Regions from separate parts of the Clostridium sp. JN-1 genome, predicted to be linked through region 1. Evidence: riboswitches for the same ligand, from Rfam matches in the RefSeq annotation. Region 1 holds a riboswitch; each other region holds the start of a gene.
The links. A riboswitch is a leader RNA that binds a small molecule or an ion and turns the genes downstream of it on or off. The one in region 1 is predicted to bind thiamine pyrophosphate.
Positions count from the first base shown of each region.

Region 2: another riboswitch for thiamine pyrophosphate. It lies ahead of EBB51_RS06785 (ABC transporter permease); the one in region 1 lies ahead of thiT (energy-coupled thiamine transporter ThiT).
Region 3: another riboswitch for thiamine pyrophosphate. It lies ahead of thiD (bifunctional hydroxymethylpyrimidine kinase/phosphomethylpyrimidine kinase); the one in region 1 lies ahead of thiT (energy-coupled thiamine transporter ThiT).

Region 1 is NZ_CP033465.1:970,450-976,745, forward strand. It holds gene EBB51_RS13830 (acetolactate decarboxylase) at 132-272, opposite strand; gene EBB51_RS04775 (response regulator transcription factor) at 407-1,039, shown strand; gene EBB51_RS13640 (hypothetical protein) at 1,020-1,175, shown strand; gene EBB51_RS04780 (sensor histidine kinase) at 1,371-1,799, shown strand; gene EBB51_RS04785 (undecaprenyl-diphosphatase) at 2,025-2,612, shown strand; gene EBB51_RS13740 (phosphatase PAP2 family protein) at 2,674-3,018, shown strand; gene EBB51_RS04795 (NifB/NifX family molybdenum-iron cluster-binding protein) at 3,106-3,462, shown strand; gene thiT (energy-coupled thiamine transporter ThiT) at 3,645-4,325, opposite strand; TPP riboswitch at 4,409-4,517, opposite strand; gene ablB (putative beta-lysine N-acetyltransferase) at 4,621-5,469, opposite strand; cyclic di-AMP (ydaO/yuaA leader) riboswitch at 5,612-5,744, opposite strand; gene EBB51_RS04810 (DUF3787 domain-containing protein) at 5,913-6,080, shown strand; gene nifJ (pyruvate:ferredoxin (flavodoxin) oxidoreductase) at 6,125-6,296, opposite strand, start outside.
Region 2 is NZ_CP033465.1:1,406,321-1,412,616, forward strand. It holds gene EBB51_RS06780 ([Fe-Fe] hydrogenase large subunit C-terminal domain-containing protein) at 163-2,076, shown strand; TPP riboswitch at 2,216-2,324, shown strand; gene EBB51_RS06785 (ABC transporter permease) at 2,412-3,197, shown strand; gene EBB51_RS06790 (ABC transporter substrate-binding protein) at 3,219-4,268, shown strand; gene EBB51_RS06795 (ABC transporter ATP-binding protein) at 4,290-5,018, shown strand; gene EBB51_RS06800 (exonuclease SbcCD subunit D) at 5,124-6,296, shown strand, end outside.
Region 3 is NZ_CP033465.1:426,639-432,934, forward strand. It holds gene addA (helicase-exonuclease AddAB subunit AddA) at 1-2,148, shown strand, start outside; TPP riboswitch at 2,186-2,287, shown strand; gene thiD (bifunctional hydroxymethylpyrimidine kinase/phosphomethylpyrimidine kinase) at 2,371-3,171, shown strand; gene thiM (hydroxyethylthiazole kinase) at 3,231-4,028, shown strand; gene thiE (thiamine phosphate synthase) at 4,019-4,627, shown strand; gene EBB51_RS02085 (amino acid ABC transporter substrate-binding protein) at 4,899-5,705, shown strand; gene EBB51_RS02090 (amino acid ABC transporter permease) at 5,728-6,296, shown strand, end outside.

The sequences.
Region 1 (6,296 bases):
TGATTTCTATTTGTAACTTCCATATTGTAAAATTTCTTGTTTTTGGAAGTTCCATTCTAAAGCAGCAGCAATTTTGCACAGCTGCAGTTGCATTTTTTATTGAAAGTTCACTTATATACCCTCCAACTTTTTTATTTATTTTTGCTTATAAGATGGAAGTGATGTCCTGGAACATTAAGCCCTTCAACAAATGATGGACAAGTAAATCCAACTACATACCCATCTATATATTTGTATTTAAAAGTAGGTTGATTTTTAACAGCCTCAGCCATAGGTTTATATATTGAAATTCGATAAGCACTGAAGTAATTTTGGTGTAAGATAAAATATCTTTTAATCTAATTTTAATCTCGTAAGTACATAATATAAATAGATACAGCAGCGAGTATAAAAATAACAGATATCAATGTTTATAGAGATGGAACTTACTCATAAAGGATATAAAGTTGATACAGCATATGAAGGTAGAGGAGCTTTAAATAAAGTAAGGGAAACAAGTTATAATTTGATACTTCTTGATATCATGATTCCAAATTTAAATGGGATTGAAGTTTGCAGGAGAATAAGACAATTTTCTAATGTACCTATTATAATGTTAACAGCCAAAAGCGATATACCAGATAAGGTTTTAGGGTTGGATGTAGGAGCCAATGACTATTTAACTAAACCTTTTGTAATAGAAGAATTATTGGCAAGAATAAGGGTATATGAAAGAAGTAATATTTTAGATACTGATAGTGATGTACTCAAGGTTAAAGACATTGTTATGGATAATAAAACACATGAGGTACTAAGAGATGGTAAGAAAATTGAACTAACTAAGAAAGAATATGATCTTTTTAAAATGCTTCTAATTAATAAAAATGTTGTGCTTACAAGAGAAAAGTTGATTGAAGAAGTATGGGGTTATGATTATGTGGGAGATACTAATGTAGTTGATGTATTTATAAGATATTTGAGAAGTAAAATTGATGGTGGCTTTGATGATAAATTCATGACTACCGTAAGAGGTGTAGGATATGTTATTAAAGAAAATTGATGATATTTTTAAGGTTATTAAAAGTGCAAAAATTTCTGTAAAGTTAACTGCATTATATGCTGTCATGTTTTCATTAGTACTGCTGCTTTTGAATGCATCAATTTTATTTGGAGTAAAATATTATATTTATAATTAAGCAAATAGACAAATTGATGATATGCAAATTTATTGGATAGGTGGGGAAAAGATGATAGGGATGCCTTAGAGAAATCAATTTATGCTATTAAGTTAGAATCTTACAATATGGCTAATTTAATTGAGAAGTTACTCTTTCTTGCAAGGGGTGATAGAGGTACTCAACTGATAGAAAAAAGAATTTTGGATTAATGAATTGATTGGTGAAGTAGTTGAAGAAACTAGGCTTATAGAAAAGGATCATGAGATATCCAATAAGGAAAATGATGTTGTAAAAATTTTGGCAGATTACAAGATGGTAAAACAAATGATAAGAATATTTATTGAGAACAGTATTAAGTTTACTCCAAAGGGTGGAACAATAGATATAAGCTCAAAGGTGCAGGAAAATGCTGTGAAGATAACTGTTAGTGATACAGGTATTGGAATACCTAAAGATGAAATTGAAAAGATATTCAATAGGTTTTATATTGTGGATAAATCTAGATCTAAGGAAAAAGGTGGGTCTGGATTAGGATTGTCTATAGCTAAATGGATTGCAAGTGTACATGGAGGAACTATAGACGTAGATAGTGAAGAAGGTAAGTGGACAAAAGTAACCGTAACATTAAACTTAAATACGTAAATAATATCTTTAACATTAAAAGGTGAAGGAGAAAGTTTCTTTCATCTTTTTTTAATTATCCAATTTTAAAATATAGAACATTTTTTAAGATGAATATAAGTTCTTTTTAATATAATTTTAATCTTGAATAGTCATAATGTAATACATAATAAAAATCGGTACAGTAATTTATATGTAAATAGTGGTGTTTATTATCAAAATATATTATAAAGGAGATAGTTAAAAATGAATATGGAGATTTTTAGGCTTATAAATAATTTAGCAAATAAAAATATGGTTTTAGATAAGATAATGATTTTCTTTTCAAAAGATATGCCTTATATATTTATGGCAGTTATTGCAATAATATTTATTTTAGAAATTGTAAAAAGAAATTCTAATTATAGAAAAGTTGTTTTTAGTACCTTTGTTATTACAGTAATAAATTTAATATTAAGTTTTATCATTGGCAGTATATACTATGTGGACAGACCTTTTGTTCATAATAAAGTAAATTTATTAACACCCCATGTGGCAGATGCATCTTTTCCAAGTGATCATGCAATAGGAACTATGAGTATAGCTTTAGGGCTTGCAAAATATAATAAGTTAGTTAGTATGATTTTAACTATAATGTCTATAGTTGTAGGCTTTTCACGAATATATGTTGGACATCACTATCCTATGGATGTTGTAGGGGCATATTTAATGGTTTTTGCAACAAGCTATATTTATAACTTAAAATTAAGAAGTAAGGTTGAAAATTTATATGAAATGGCTGAAAAAAAGGCGACAATAAAATTAGGCTTCAAGTCATTATATAATGAAATTTAAATATACTTAAATAAGTTAACTTAATATAGAAAATAATAAGTTAGAATACTAAGCTTAAGATATGTTGATTAAAATATATAATCTTGTTATAAAAATTCTCAATGACAGTTTAAAGATATTTCATTCTCTTGGAAAAATAAAGGCTGCCATAGCAGAAACAGCAGTTTTATTTTTGATGTTTTTAGCTTACACTATAATAAAGTACAGTAAGAAAACTTGGATCAAACCATTAGCTATAGATATTTATTTATGTCTTTGCTTTCTTATTGGATTAAGCATGGTTTATTTAAATTTGCAGTATCCAAGTGATGTTGCAGCTGGATATGAATTTGGAGTGGTTTATCTTAGTTTAAGTATTATTTTATTAGAGGTTTATAAAGTTTTACCTGATGCAATAATAGGTTAAGTAAATTTTGCTGGCATTTGACAGCAATCTATATATATCATATAATTTAAATAGCATATGCCAATAATAATATGGAGGTTAGATAGTATGAAAATAGCATTACCTAGTAATGGAAACGTGGTTAATCAACATTTTGGAATGAGTAAGAGTTTTGAAATTGTAACAGTAGAAGATAAAAAGGTTACTAATGTAGAAGAAATATCTTCTGAAGAATTTCAACATCAGCATGAAGGTTTAGCAAACTTGCTTTCAAAGCATGGAGTAGAGGTAGTTATAGTAGGAGGCATAGGTCAAGGAGCAATTAATGGTTTAAAGATGAATGGTCTTCAAGTAATAAGAGGAGCATCAGGGGAGTACATGAAGGTTGTTGAAGAATACATTAATGGAACATTAGAAGATAAAAATATAGTCTGCAATCATCATGGAGAGCACCATAATCATTAAAAAATAGAGGACAGAGGGAGAACGTACCTAGATTTGTGTAAATCAAATCTAGGTACGTTCTCTAAGTTAGCAATGTTTCGCTTTAGCGAAACGAGTTATCAAAAGTTTAATTAAAGATTTTTCGTAAGCTTAGCGGAGAAAAATCCTCCTTCACCGTCCTCTGTCCTATGTCTTGGAAAAATTTACACCCCTGGGGTAGAGATTCCTTGTTTATGTTTGTTAAAAATAGAGTACAGCTGTTCTATAGGAAGAAACGCCATAATAACAATACATATTCCGCCTTCTACTGCCATAAAAGGTCCATTAATCGTAAGTGAATATAAATATGTAGACATTCCTTTAGGAGCAAAGCTTCCGAAAAATACCACACCGGAAATGAAGTGGCATATAAACCGAGCAAATACAGCGACAATAGTTCCTAGTATCTTTCTATCTCTAAAATAGCCTGCAAGTCCAAGAGCCATAAAAGGCAGTGGATAATCAAATAATACTTGTACAGGATGGAGAATGTAAGGACCAAGTATTAATGATATTATTCCGTATAAGAAGCCAGTTAAGAACCCAACTTCAGGACCATAAAAGAATGCCATAACTAAAATTGGTACCATACTTCCTAAAGTTACACTTCCGCCTTGTGGAAAGTGATAAATTCTGAAGATTTTAAGTACAGTTGCAAGCGCAAGAGCTACTCCAATTTGAACAACCATGGAAGTGGTGAATTTTATCTTTTTTACCTTAATTGCAGCCAAAATTAAAATAATTACAGCAAGCAGTGCAAACAAAGATACTGGATGTTTTAAAATTTCAATTAAGTTTTGAGGAATAGATAAAAAAACTTTTAAATCTTTTAAAATAACGGACATAAAAAAAACCCCCTTAAATTAGTGCTCAGGAAGTCTAGGTTTAACACAAAAAACCGACTCCAGATATTCGGAATACGGTTTTAATTGTATATAAATCACTTTTCCTACGCTGGTATTATCCAGATCAGGTATAAGGGTTTATGAAGAATAATAAACTTCACTTCTCAGCCTAATGCACCCCTAGCACTTTTATAAAATTTTATTTAATTATACCACTAAGTCTATTAAATTTAAAGCCTGCTTGCTGCTTTAAGTTTGAGGCTGGCGGTAAAATGAAAAGGGGCAGGAGTATAATTTAAATGTCTTTAGCCCAAATATTAATACTTTCAAACTCACCGCATATATTACAATCATTCACTAGCTTACCTCTAAAGTTAAAGCCGTGTTTACTCAATACAATATTTATACTTGGATTTATCGCCCTAGACAAACTATATAAGCTAATGAATCCTTCCTTTTTAAGATCTAATTCTAAAAGGTAAATTATATTTGACAATATGCCTTTATCTCTATAGTGAGGGTAAGTAGCACAGTCAGCTATTTCTGCATTTAAATTTTCGTAATCTAAATATGCAGAAGCTGCACCAATTATTTTACCATTATAAGTGGCAACTTTATATAAAACATTTTTGTTCATATTTTGAATTAAATAATCCTTATCATATATTTGAGAAGGATACGCAAAAAATGCGCTAGAAAATAAGTCTATTAATTCATCTATATCGCTTTCTTTTGCATTCCTTATCTGGTACTTGAAATTATTACTAAACTTAAAACTATTTTTTACATTTAAACTTTTCATTAAAAATAACTTTTCCATATTATCATTTTTACAAGCTTTTCGTTTACCTATTATAAAGTACGACATGCATAAAGCATCCTCGCCTCTAAAATAGGAATCTATTTTACCTTCTAAAATAAATCCTGCATCAGAAAAAGTTTGAAAATATGCGGTATCGCAGTTACATACAACTTTGCTTAAATGCTGTCTTGATGCATAGCGTATTATTCTTTTTATAGTTTGTACCGATATCTTATGGAAATTAACTATTTTTACACGGTTATTAATATAATCAATATATATTTTACTTTTATCTATTTTAGCATAGTAATTATTATTTAATTTACATTTAGCAGCATTCACGATTTATTCTCCCCTTAAAAATTAATAATATATAAATCTAATAATTAGATAAAAAATAAGCTGCAGAGAAGCAACTGCAGCTTATTAAATGCTATTTATATACATGATAAAAAATACAGTATATATAATAACAAAGTATACTAAAACTTCTCTTCAACGCTTACGAGATTAGCTGACGGATTTGGGTCGAAGAAAATAACCCTACTTATCATATTTTGATAAGATTCACCCCAAAGTTGGTTCTCCCGTTCGAAATGATTCAGCGCTACCGCTATTTATTATTTTACATATAAGCATATCATTATAATGTATGCATGTCAATATATTATGATTCAATGACTCAATATATTATATTCAATTGATGATTCAATGATTCAATTAAATAATAATTTTTCATACATTTTTTAAAATTAGAGATAATATCTATGAAAGGAGGAGTTGTTATGGAAGAAGATAGAGTTAAGGATAGTTCTATGGAATCTCCAATTGAAAAACATGATACTGCAGCATGGGCAAATATTCACAAGTCAAAACCAGTTTCAAATGTACCCGTGCCAAGTGAATTCGATGTTAAAAATGCCAAGGAATATGTAGATTCTAATGAAAAATGATGCTAATAATAAAAAGTCTAACCAATTGGTTAGACTTTTTATTATTAGCAATGTTGAAGAGATGATAATTTTTTGTAAATATTGTATCTTTCGCGAGCATTATTTTCAGATTCCTGAAATGCTTTTTCAACCCTTTCAGGGAAGACTTTCTTTAATGAAGAATAACGGATTTCACCATTGATAAAGTCAATATATGGTTTTGTAGGTTCTTTTGAG
Region 2 (6,296 bases), 440 kb from region 1:
TAAAAAACATATTAAAAATGTTATAAATAATTGCTATTTATAAATAATAGTCATTTTATATAAAAAAATGTCACTTTTTATCGATAATATATTTGAAACATATGATCATTTGATTTAAAAAATTAAGTAATATGAATTTTCATTGTTTGAAGGGAGATATATATGAATAGCAAATGTTATATTAAAACTATAGAAGAAAAATGTACTGGCTGTAATCGCTGCATAAGAGAATGTCCTATATTTGGAGCAAATATTTCTTTTAAAGATTCCAATAAAAATAATAAGGTATTAGTAGATCAGGAAAGGTGTATAAGCTGTGGAAAGTGTTTAGAAGTATGTCATCATGACGCTAGAGTTTTTCAAGATAGTACAAAGGATTTCTTTAATGATTTAAAATCGGGAAAGAAGATTACAGTAATAGCAGCACCTGCAATATTAGTAAATTTTCCTGAATATAAGAAACTTTTTGGCTATTTAAAGAGTCTTGGAGTAAATACTATATATGATGTATCCTTTGGGGCAGACATTACTACATGGGCTTATTTAAAATATATGAAAGAAAAAAATGTTAAAACAATGATATCCCAACCATGTCCTGTAGTTGTAAACTATATTGAGAAATATAAAAAGGATATATTAAAATATTTAGCGCCTATACAAAGCCCTATGATGTGTACAGCTATTTACTTGAAAAAGTATAAAAATATAGAAGAAAATATAGCATTTTTATCTCCTTGTATAGGTAAAATGAATGAAATAAAATATGAAAATAATTTAGGACTTGTAGATTACAATGTGACTTTTAAAAAACTTAAAGAATATTTAGTTGAGAATCATGTAAATTTAAGTTCTCAAAAAGAAGTAAATTTTGATAATATACCTTCAAGTGTGGGATGTATTTATAGCACGCCAGGAGGTTTAAAAGCTAATGTAGAAGCTAGAAAAACTGATTTTTGGATAAAACAGATAGAAGGACAATTTGAAATTCAAAGGTACTTAGATTTTTTTGAAAAAAGAATAAAAACATCTAGTAATATGCCTAACATAGTAGATGTATTAAATTGTACAGAAGGATGTAATATGGGTACTGCTTCTTTAGAAAATCTAAACAGGTATGATATAGAATATAAATTTTTAAAATTAAAAGACAAAAAGTTAAAAGAAAAAGAAAATGTATTAAAGGGTAGAGTTAAATTTATTGATGAATATTTTGATAAAAACCTTAAATTAGAGGACTTTTCAAGAAGTTACTGTGAAGAAAATCTGCCAGAAATAAAAAATCCTTCTAAAGAAGAGTGTAATGAAATATTTAAAAGTATGTTAAAGTATGCAGATAACGATAGAAATATGAATTGTGCTGCATGTGGATATAATACTTGTAATAATATGGTCAAATCTATCTATAATAAAATTAATATAAAAGAAAATTGTTTGCATTTTGTAAAAAAGAAAGTAGAAGAAGAATTTTTAAAATCAGAAGAAAAGAATCTAGAAATAGAAGAAAATATTGAAAACATACAAAGATTAAATAATGAAAGAGAAATGAAAAGTGAAAAATTAAAGAGATATGTAAAAGATTTATGTGAATCCATAAATGAAGTATCAAAGGATAATGAAGAAAGTGCTTTAGCTATACAGAATATAGTATCAAAAGTTTCTAGTATATTAAATACTTCTAAACATTTAGGAGTAGGCGTAAATAAGATAGAAGATGCAGTAGGTAATTTTTCTAATGCATCCGAACAAGTTATAGGTATTGCTAACCAAACAAATCTTCTTTCATTAAATGCGTCAATTGAAGCATCTAGAGCTGGAGAAGAAGGAAAAGGATTTGCTGTTGTGGCAAATGAAGTGAAAAAATTAGCTTATAAGTCTAAAGAAGTAGCTGCATCGACAAAAAATGATGAAAATGCTATGAGTAATTTAGTAGAAGATATTAGTAAGATTTCTGAGGATTTATACAACAAAATGAATGAAATTAATTCTTCAATAGAAACTATATCAGCAGTTATACAAGAGTTAACAGCAAAAAGTGAAGAAATAGCTGCATCATCACGAATATTAATAAATGAATAAAATAGTTTGTAAAAAATAAACTAATTATATTATTTGAAGGTTAATTTATTAAAGATGATAGATAGAGAATAATTTTAAGTGTTTGACACATTCATCTTTAAAATGATATACTACTTTATGTTGATATTTTTAAAATAATTACATAAGTTTGGGGAGGCAGAGTTACTGCTTGAGAGGAAACTATTAGGTTTCGACCCTTAAAACCTGAATTGGATAATGCCAACGGAGGAAATTTATAATAGTCAATAAAATTCAATTTATATAAGACCTCTCTTCCATTGAGAAGAGAGGTTTTTGTGTGATTTAAGAAAATTGATATAGGATGTGTGCATTAGATGAAAAATGGTTATCGTTACAAGCCGACTTATAAAATTGCGGCTGTTATTTTTCAATTTATATTAATATTTTTATGGCAAATAGCTGTAGATAGAGGAGGAATACCTAAATATATACTTCCATCTCCTAAGGATATAGTAGTAACTTTTTTTAGAATTCTTCCACAACTAAAGCCTCATATTTACATTACGTTAGAAGAGGCAATGATAGGCTTTTTAATTTCTATAGTATTTTCAATAGTAATTGCACTGCTTATGGATAATATAAAAATCATAAAGGCATGCATTTATCCAATACTCGTTATATCTCAGACCATACCCACTATAGCGCTTGCTCCAATATTTATAATATGGTTTGGATTTGGAATACTTCCTAAAGTTATAACTGTTGTACTAGTATGTTTTTTCCCAATTGTCATAAGTCTTGTAGATGGATTGGACAGTGCAGATAAAGACATGTTAAATCTCATGGACATAATGAAAGCTTCAAAAATACAAAAGTTTATCTACGTAAAGTTTCCTAGTTGTTTGGGTTCATTTTTTTCAGGACTTAGAATAGCAGCTACTTACAGTATAATGGGAGCTATAATAGGAGAATGGCTTGGAGGAGAAAAAGGACTTGGCATATTTATGGTTAGGGCAAAAAATGCATATGCCCTTGATCAAATATTTGCAGCTATAATAGTGGTAATAGTACTTAGCATGTCACTATTTCTATTTATGTACGTGCTTCAGTACATATTTATGCCGTGGCAAAGAAAAGATAAAGAAAATATCAATAATTAGTATCTTTATGAGGGGGGGACGTTGGGAATTTATATAACCCAACAATATTTTAATATGGATAAAAAAAGAATTTTTAAGATTTTAACATCAAGTGCACTAATAGGTATATTGCTAATGGGGTGCTCTAGTGGAACTCAAACATCAGAAAAAAAGGATAGTAAAAGTTTAACTAAGGTTAAGGTAATACTTGATTGGACACCTAATACCAATCATACTGGATTATATGTGGCTAAAGACAAAGGGTATTATAAGGATGAAGGGTTAGATGTACAAATAATTCAACCTTCTGATGGAGCAGTTGGAAATTTGATAGCTGCAGGTAAGGGCGATTTTGGAGTAAGTTATCAAGAAGATGTAACTTATGCAAGAACGTCAGATAATCCACTTCCCATAAAAGCTATAGCAGCCATAGTTCAGCATAATACTTCTGGATTTGCATCACCTGCAGATAAAAACATAAAGTCAGTAAAGGATTTTGAAGGAAAGACTTATGGTGGATGGGGTTCACCTTCTGAAAAAGCTGTAATAGAATCAGTTATGCAAAGTCAAGGAGCTGATTATAGTAAACTCAAAATTGTAGATATTGGAACTCAAGATTTCTTTGCAGCTACAAAAAAAGATGTAGATTTTGCATGGATATATGAAGGATGGACTGGAGTAGAAGCAAAGGTTAAGAATGTACCACTTAACTTTATAGAAATTAGGAAGTTAAATCCTGATTTAGATTATTATACTCCTGTTTTAATAGCAAATGAAAGTACGCTTAAAAATAAACCTGATTTAGTTAAAAAATTTATGAAAGCAACTTCTAAAGGATATCAATATTGCATAGACAACCCTAAGGATGCAGCAAATATATTAGTTAAAAATGCACCTGAAATTGACAAGAAGCTTGCACTTGAAAGTCAAGAATATATGAAAACTAAGTATAAGGATGATGCTCCAAGATGGGGTGAAATGAAGGTATCTGTTTGGGATAACTATACTAAGTTTCTTATGAGTAAAAAGCTTATAAATAAGAATATGAAGGCAGAAGATGCATTTACGAATGATTTCCTTCCAGCTAAGTAGAAGTAAAAGGAGATAAAGGTTTTGGATGAAAGAAATATTTGCAAAAAAATTGTACTTAAAAATGTGTCAAAATCCTTTGATGGAGACAAGATATTAGATGATATAAGTTTTGAGGTAGATGATGGAGAATTTGTAAGCTTACTTGGACCAAGTGGGAGCGGTAAGAGCACTATATTAAATATAGTATCTGATATATTAAAACCAGATAGTGGAAGCGTGCTTGTAGATGGAGAAATAAGTTATATGCATCAAAAGGACTTGCTTCTTCCTTGGAAAAAAGTCATAGATAATGTTGCACTGCCGCTTTATATAAAGGGAAAACGTAAGTCTGAAGCAAGAAGTGAAGTCATAAAATACTTTGAAATGTACGGCTTAAAAGGTTATGAATACAAGTATCCCTCTAAGTTATCAGGTGGAATGAGGCAAAGAGCTGCCTTCCTCAGAACTTATATGGATTCGAGTAATATTATGCTTTTAGATGAACCATTTGGTGCACTAGATGCTATAACAAGGACAAAAATGCAAAACTGGCTTTTAAGTATAATTAAGGATTTAAAAATAACTATATTATTTATAACACATGATATAGAAGAAGCTATATATCTTTCTAATAAAATTTATATACTTTCAGATAAACCTGCATGCATAAAAAGTTGTATAAATGTTGATTTGCCAAAACAAAGGACAAGAGATATTACAACTTCAGATGAATTTTTAAATATAAAAAGAAAAATACTTGCTTTATTGTAAAAGTAAAAGGATATCATTAGAATTTATCTATGAATGATATCCTTTTATGTATTATAATTTATATTGAGAATTAAATAAGAATTATAACAAGGGTGGAGTGATACTTTGAAAATTATTCATACCTCAGATTGGCATTTGGGTAAGACATTAGAAGGAAACAGCAGATTAGATGAGCAAAAAAAGTTTATAGACGAATTCGTTGATATAGTTAATGAAAAAGAAGCAGATTTAGTTATTATAGCTGGAGACGTATATGATACAGCAAATCCTCCAGCAAGAGCAGAAAATTTATTCTGTGATGCTATAAAGAGAATATCAAAAAATGGGAATAGAGCTGTTTTGATAATTGCAGGCAATCATGACAGTCCTGAAAGATTAGAGGCTATAAGACCACTTACAAGAGAACAGGGAATAATTATACTTGGAATGCCTAAGAGTACAATTGAAAAGGGCAGATGTGGAAAGTTTATGATAGTTGATTCAGGTGAAGGTTATATTGAATTAAAGATAAATGGTGAAAATGCAGTTATAATAACAATTCCATATCCGAGTGAAAAGAGACTTGGAGAGATAATCTCTGAAGAAAGTGACGAGAAAAAAATTCAAAAAAGTTATTCTTGTAAAATAGGAGAAATATTTAATAAACTTTCTCAAAAGTATAGGGAAGATACTATAAATATAATGACATCACATATTTATATTTCTGGAGGAGAAATTTCGGATTCAGAGCGTTCTATTCAACTTGGAGGAAGTTATGCAGTTGCAATTGATTCTCTTCCTAGCAAAGCTCAGTATATAGCTTTAGGGCATTTACATAAGACTCAAAAATTTAATATAGGGGATACACCTATAATTTACAGCGGTTCTCCAATTCAATATAGTAAAAAAGAGAGAAATAACAAGGCAAGTGTCTACTTTTTAAATATAAAAGCTTCTGAGGCAGCTAAACCAGAAAGAATATATTTATCAAATTATAAACCTATAGAAGTTTGGCACTGTGACAGCATAGAAGAAGCAATTGATAAGTGCAAAAATGATGGAAATAGGGATATTTGGGTATACTTAGATGTAGATTGTGATAGGATAATAACTCAGCAGGAAATAAAGGAAATGAAGGAATATAGAAAGGATATAATTGAGATAAGACCAAATCTCATGGGAGAAACTGATAATGATATAGTTTATGAAAATTTAACTGAGAGAAATATAGAAGATGTCTTTAGAAAATTTTACTTATGGAGAAATAAAGTTGAACCAACACAGGAAATAGTTGAATTA
Region 3 (6,296 bases), 540 kb from region 1:
GGTAAATTTGATAAGTTTATACCAAATGATGAAGATGAAGAAAACCCAGATAACATTCAGGTAGAAGCAAGGTTAGTTGCAAAAAAGATAAATGAGATTGTGAATGAAGACAATGATTTTATGATTTACGATAAAAGTACAGATGATTACAGGCATGTTGAGTATAAAGATATTGTTATACTTCTGCGTGCAACATCAAATTGGGCTCCAGTATATGTTGAAGAACTAATGAATCAAGGTATACCAGTATTTGCAGATACAGCTGTAGGATATTTTGATGCTGCGGAAATAAAGACTATTATGTGTTTACTAAAAATAATAGATAATCCTATGCAAGATATACCACTTTTAGCTGTATTAAGGTCTCCAATAGAGTCATTTGAACCAGAAGAGCTTATAGATATAAGAATGGTAAATAGTGAGATAACTTTTTATAGTGCAATGAAGATTATAGATAAATACTTTGAATATAATCCTCAGAATAACGGTGAAAATATTATAGAATATAAACTAGACCATATAAGTCAAGAACTCAAGTTAAAGGTATCTACATTTTTAAAGAGATTGGACACTTGGAGAAGCAAATCTTTACATATGGATTTAAACAGTTTTATATGGTACTTGTATACTGAAACAGGTTATTATGGTTTTGTTGGTGCTATGCCAGGTGGAAATCAAAGGCAGGCAAATTTGAGAATGCTATTTAATAAGGCTGTGCAATATGAAAATACTAGTTATAAAGGATTGTTTAACTTTATAAACTTTATAGATAAGATTAAAAATAGCAGCGGAGATATGGGAAGTGCCAAAATACTAGGAGAAAATGAAAATGTAATTAGAATTATGAGTATACATAAAAGTAAAGGACTTGAATTCCCAGTCGTTATACTCTCTGGAACAGGTAAAAACTTCAACTTCATGGATATGAACAGGAGTATATTATTTCACAGCGAGCTTGGATTTGGAGCTGATTTTGTCGATCCTAAAAGGAGAATAAGTTATCCTACTTTACCTAAACAAATAATAAAGAGAAAGATAAAAGTTGAAACTTTATCTGAGGAAATGAGAATATTATATGTAGCATTTACTAGGGCAAAGGAAAAGTTAATTTTAACTGGTATGGTAAATGATACTCAAAAGACGTGCCAAAAGTGGTGTGAAGGTTCTAAATCCAGTCAACATAAAATACCAGAGTACTATACGATAAGTGCAAGAAGTTATCTTGACTGGATAGGAGCAGCACTAGCAAGACACAGAGATGGGAGTATAATAAGACAAATTGGAAATCTCACGACTTCAAAGTATATTGTAGAAGATAAGTCTAAGTGGAAGGTTAACTTGTATAATAAATCTGACTTTAAAAAGAATTTGGATAACCAAAATGATGAAAAAAATATAGTTGAGTATATAGATAATATAGACTTAAGTTCGGATATCAGTAAGTTTAGTAAAGAAGTTTATAGAAGGCTTAATTGGAAGTATAAGTATGAAGGGGCTCAGAATATAAGCGCTAAGATGTCAGTATCGGAACTTAAAAGAAAGTTTTTGCTTGTTCAAGATGACGATAGTAAATTGCTGTTTGATAATATATCATTGAATACGCCTAGGTTTTTACAAAAAACTAGAAACATATCAAGTGCTGAAAGAGGAACGATTGTACATCTTGTTATGCAAAAACTAAATTTAAAAAAGGTATGTACTTATGAGGAAATAAGTGATCAAATTGAAGGCTTAGTTACTAGAGGATTTATAACAAAAGAAGAAGCAGAGTGTGCAGATGCTAAAAAAATACTAAACTTCTTTAATTCAAGTCTTGGAAAAAGAATGTTAAATTCAAATAGTGTATATAGGGAGAAACCCTTTATTATAAACTTAAGCAGCACAGAGATATATAGGGATTTACCTAAAGATCTATATGAAAATGAAAAAATATTGATTCAAGGAATTATAGATTGCTATTTTGAAGAAGACGATGATCTGGTTTTAATAGATTATAAAACTGATTATGCTAAAGATATACAGGAAATTAAACAAAAATATAAATTTCAGTTAGAATATTACTCTAAGGCTTTAGAAAAGATAACTCAAAAAAAGGTTAAAAATAAATATTTATATTTGTTTTCAAATAATACAGCTGTTGAAATTTAAAATTTATGTGTATATAATGATAATATAAATTGAATAATAATGATTGTGGGGGTGCCCTAGCGGCTGAGAGGAAACTTTTTCTAACCCTTTGAACCTGATCCAGTTAATATTGGCGTAGGGAAGCAGTAATAAAGAAATCTAAATGCATTGCTTTTCGGCAGTGCATTTTATTTTTATAAAAATTTATTATTAATCTATTTCATTTAATGAGAGGTGTATAATATGAAAAAAGTATTGACTATTGCAGGTTCTGATAGCTGTGGGGGTGCAGGAATACAAGCTGATTTAAAGACTATGAGTGCTCTTGGTGTATATGGTATGAGTGTTATAACTGCGATAACTGCACAAAATACAGTTGGGGTTCAAAAATCTATGGATGTTAGCCCTGAAATGGTTGAAGCTCAAATTAAGTCTATATTTGATGATATAAAAGTCGATGCTGTTAAAATAGGAATGGTTTCAAATAGTAAAACTGTAAAAGCTATAAAGGAACTTTTAATAAAGTATAAGGCTAAAAATATAGTGGTTGACCCTGTTATGGTGTCTAAAAGTGGATATCATTTGCTTAAGGTTGAAGCAGAAGAATCTTTAAAGGAGCTTATTCAAATTGCTGATTTAGTTACTCCAAATATACCTGAAGCAGAGGTTTTATCCAAAATGAAAATAAAAAACGAAGAAGATATGAAAGAAGCAGCAAAGAGAATAAGTAAGTTAGGAGTAAAAAATGTACTTATTAAAGGTGGACACAGGCTTAATGATGCAAATGATATATTATTAAGCGATAATTATTTTATTAGGATAGTTGGCAGACGAATTGATACAAAAAATACACATGGTACTGGATGTACATTATCTTCTGCTGCAGCTTCGTTTTTAAGCCGCGGTTTAAGTGTATCAGAATCTGTTAGACTTTCTAAGGAGTACATAACTAAAGCTATAGAAAATTCTTTTCCTATTGGGAATGGGGTTGGACCTGTTGGCCACTTTGTAGAATTGTATAAATTAGCAGGTATAAAATTTTAAACAATATAAAAATAAATTTAAATTCATTTTGAGGGGGATATAGAATGTATAATGAAGGCATGATGAATAAGGTTTCTCAAGTATTAACTAAAATTAAAAAGAATGTTCCGCTTGTTGACTGTATTACTAATAGTGTAACTATAAATGATTGCGCAAATATATTACTTGCATTTGGAGGATCACCAGCCATGTGTGAAGCTTATGATGAGGTTTTTGATTTTGTAAAAATTTCATCAGCACTTTATATAAACTTGGGAACACTTAATAAGGAACAAGAAGCAGCTGTGATTTTAGCAAGTACTTCTGCAAAAATAAATAACATTCCAGTAGTGCTTGATCCAGTAGCATGTGGAGCAATTCCCAGAAAAATTTCTGTTATAAATAGAATTTTAGAAGTAGGGCATGTGGATGTAATAAAGGGAAACGCCGGGGAAATAAAATTTTTAGCAGGAATGGATGCAAAAGTTAGAGGTGTGGATTCATTAGATGATGGGAAAGGCGTATTGGAAGCTTGCATTAGTGTTGCAAACAAATATAAATGTGTAGCTGCAGCTACTGGAAAAGAAGACTATATTACAGATGGAACGCGAAGTGCTATTATTAAAAATGGTGTTGAAATGTTCACTAAGGTAACTGGATCTGGATGTATGCTTGGAGCACTTTGTGGTGCGGCTGCTGGATGTGAAGAAGATAAATTTTTATCATGTGCTGCAGCAATACTTTCCATGAATTTAGCAGGCGAAGCTGCTTATAAGGAAGCTAAGTTCCCTGGAAGTTTTAAAGTTAAGTTAATGGATCATATTTACAGCTTAACTGAAGATGATTTAAAGAAGGAAGGTAAAATTGAATGGAAGTAGATTATAGATTATATCTTGTAACGGATAGGAGTTTTTTAAATGGAATTGAGTTAAAAGATGCAGTCGAGCAAGCAATATTAGGTGGAACTACTTTAGTTCAAGTAAGAGAAAAAGATGCATCTACTAGAGAATTTTATAGAACAGCACTTCAGGTAAAATCTGTTACTGATTATTACAATGTACCTATAATAATAAATGACAGGATAGATATTGCTCAAGCTATTGATGCTGATGGAGTACATATTGGGCAAAGCGATATGCCTCTTAAAATAGCAAGAAAAATACTTGGAAAAGACAAAATCATAGGAATATCAGCAGGAAATGTAAAAGAAGCCGTAGAAGCAGAAAAAGGTGGAGCAGATTATGTTGGACTTGGAGCTGTATTTTATACAGGAACTAAAAAGGATATAGAAACTCCTATAGGAATAGATGGACTTAAAAAAATATGCAGCGAGATAACTATTCCATCTGTTGCAATTGGCGGTGTAAATGAGACAAACTATAGAGAAGTCTTAAAAACAGGGGTTACAGGAATATCTGTAGTGTCTGCAATACTTGCAAAAAAAGATATAAAAAAAGCCTCACAGAGTTTATTATAAAAACATAGGACAAAGGATAAAGGACAGAGGACAGAGAGAGAAGGAGGATTTTTCTCCGCTAAGCTTACGAAAAATCTTTAACTAAATTTTTGATAACTCGTTTCGCTGAAGCGAAACATTGCTAACTTATATAAAAGGTCACTTTTTTAATTATAATATTAAAGAGTGATTTTTTATATTTTAAAATAATTTATTCTGTATTACTTTACAAATTTAGCATACTAAAGTATAATAGTATCTATAATAAATTTATACTTTAGGGGGATAAAAAATGAAAAAGAAATTTATACTTGTAACTTTGACTTTATTTATTGTAAGTATATTATTTGCCGGATGTGGTTCAAATAAGCAGTCCAGCGATAATTCATGGAATGATATTAAGCAAAAAGGACAATTTGTAGTTGGATTAGATGATAGTTTTCCACCAATGGGATTTAAAGATGATAAAGGTCAAATTATTGGTTTTGATATTGATCTTGCAAAAGAAGCTGCAAAGAGAATGGGAGTAAAGGTTGTATTTAAGCCAGTTCAATGGGATGGAGTATTATTGAGCTTAAAAAATAAGGACATTGATGTTATTTGGAATGGACTTACAATTACCGATAAGAGAAAACAGCAAATAGCTTTTTCTAAACCTTATCTTGAAAACAAACAGATAATAATTGTAAAAAATGATTCTACTATTAAAAATAAAAAGGATTTAGCAGGTAAAAAGGTAGGACTTCAACTTGGAAGCAGCAGCGAAACTGCATTAAAAGCAGATAGTGCTGCACTTAAATCTTTAAAAGAAGTTAAAAAATACTCTAATAATACTGAAGCATTAATGGATTTAAAAGAAGGCCGTGTAGATGCTGTAGTTGCTGATGAAGTAGTTGCAAGATACTATATGACAAAAAGTAAGGATATATATAAAGTTTTAGATGATAACTTTGGTAAAGAAGAGTATGGTGTTGGAATAAGAAAAACTGATGCAAGTTTTAAAGCTGAACTTGATAAAACTTTAGATGCTATGAAAGCTGATGGTACTGCTGATAAAATAGCACAAAAGTGGTTTGGTAAGGCTATTATTGAAAAATAAATGAAGTTGGGAAGTGTTTTAGGTGTCTGATTTTACGGATATGATAACAATTATGTTAAATGGAGGTATAATATCTTTAAAATTATTTGGAATAGTAGCTGTACTATCTGCAGCAATAGGTATTTTTGTTGCTATAGGTAAGATTTCAAAAATTACTCCATTAAGGGTGATCTTAAGTTTTTATACATGGATTTTTAGGGGAACTCCCCTATTATTACAACTTTTCTTTATTTACTTTGGACTGCCTGCAGTTGGTATAAGGTTAGACCCTATGACAGCTTCTGTTATAGCTTTTACTATAAATTATGCTGCTTATCTTGCTGAAGTATTTAGGTCAGGTATTGAATCAATAGACAAGGGACAATTTGAGGCAGCTAAAGTTCTTGGTATGACTTATAGTCAAACTATGATAAAAATAATAATTCCACAAGCTGCTAGAAATGTTATTCCACCTGTTTGTAATGAGTCAACAAATCTTATAAAGGATACAGCTATGGTTGCAGCTATTGGAGTTGGTGACTTGCTTAGAGGTGCAAAAGAAGTTGTTATGGACAATTTTACAATAACACCTTTTATAGCAGCTGGTATTGT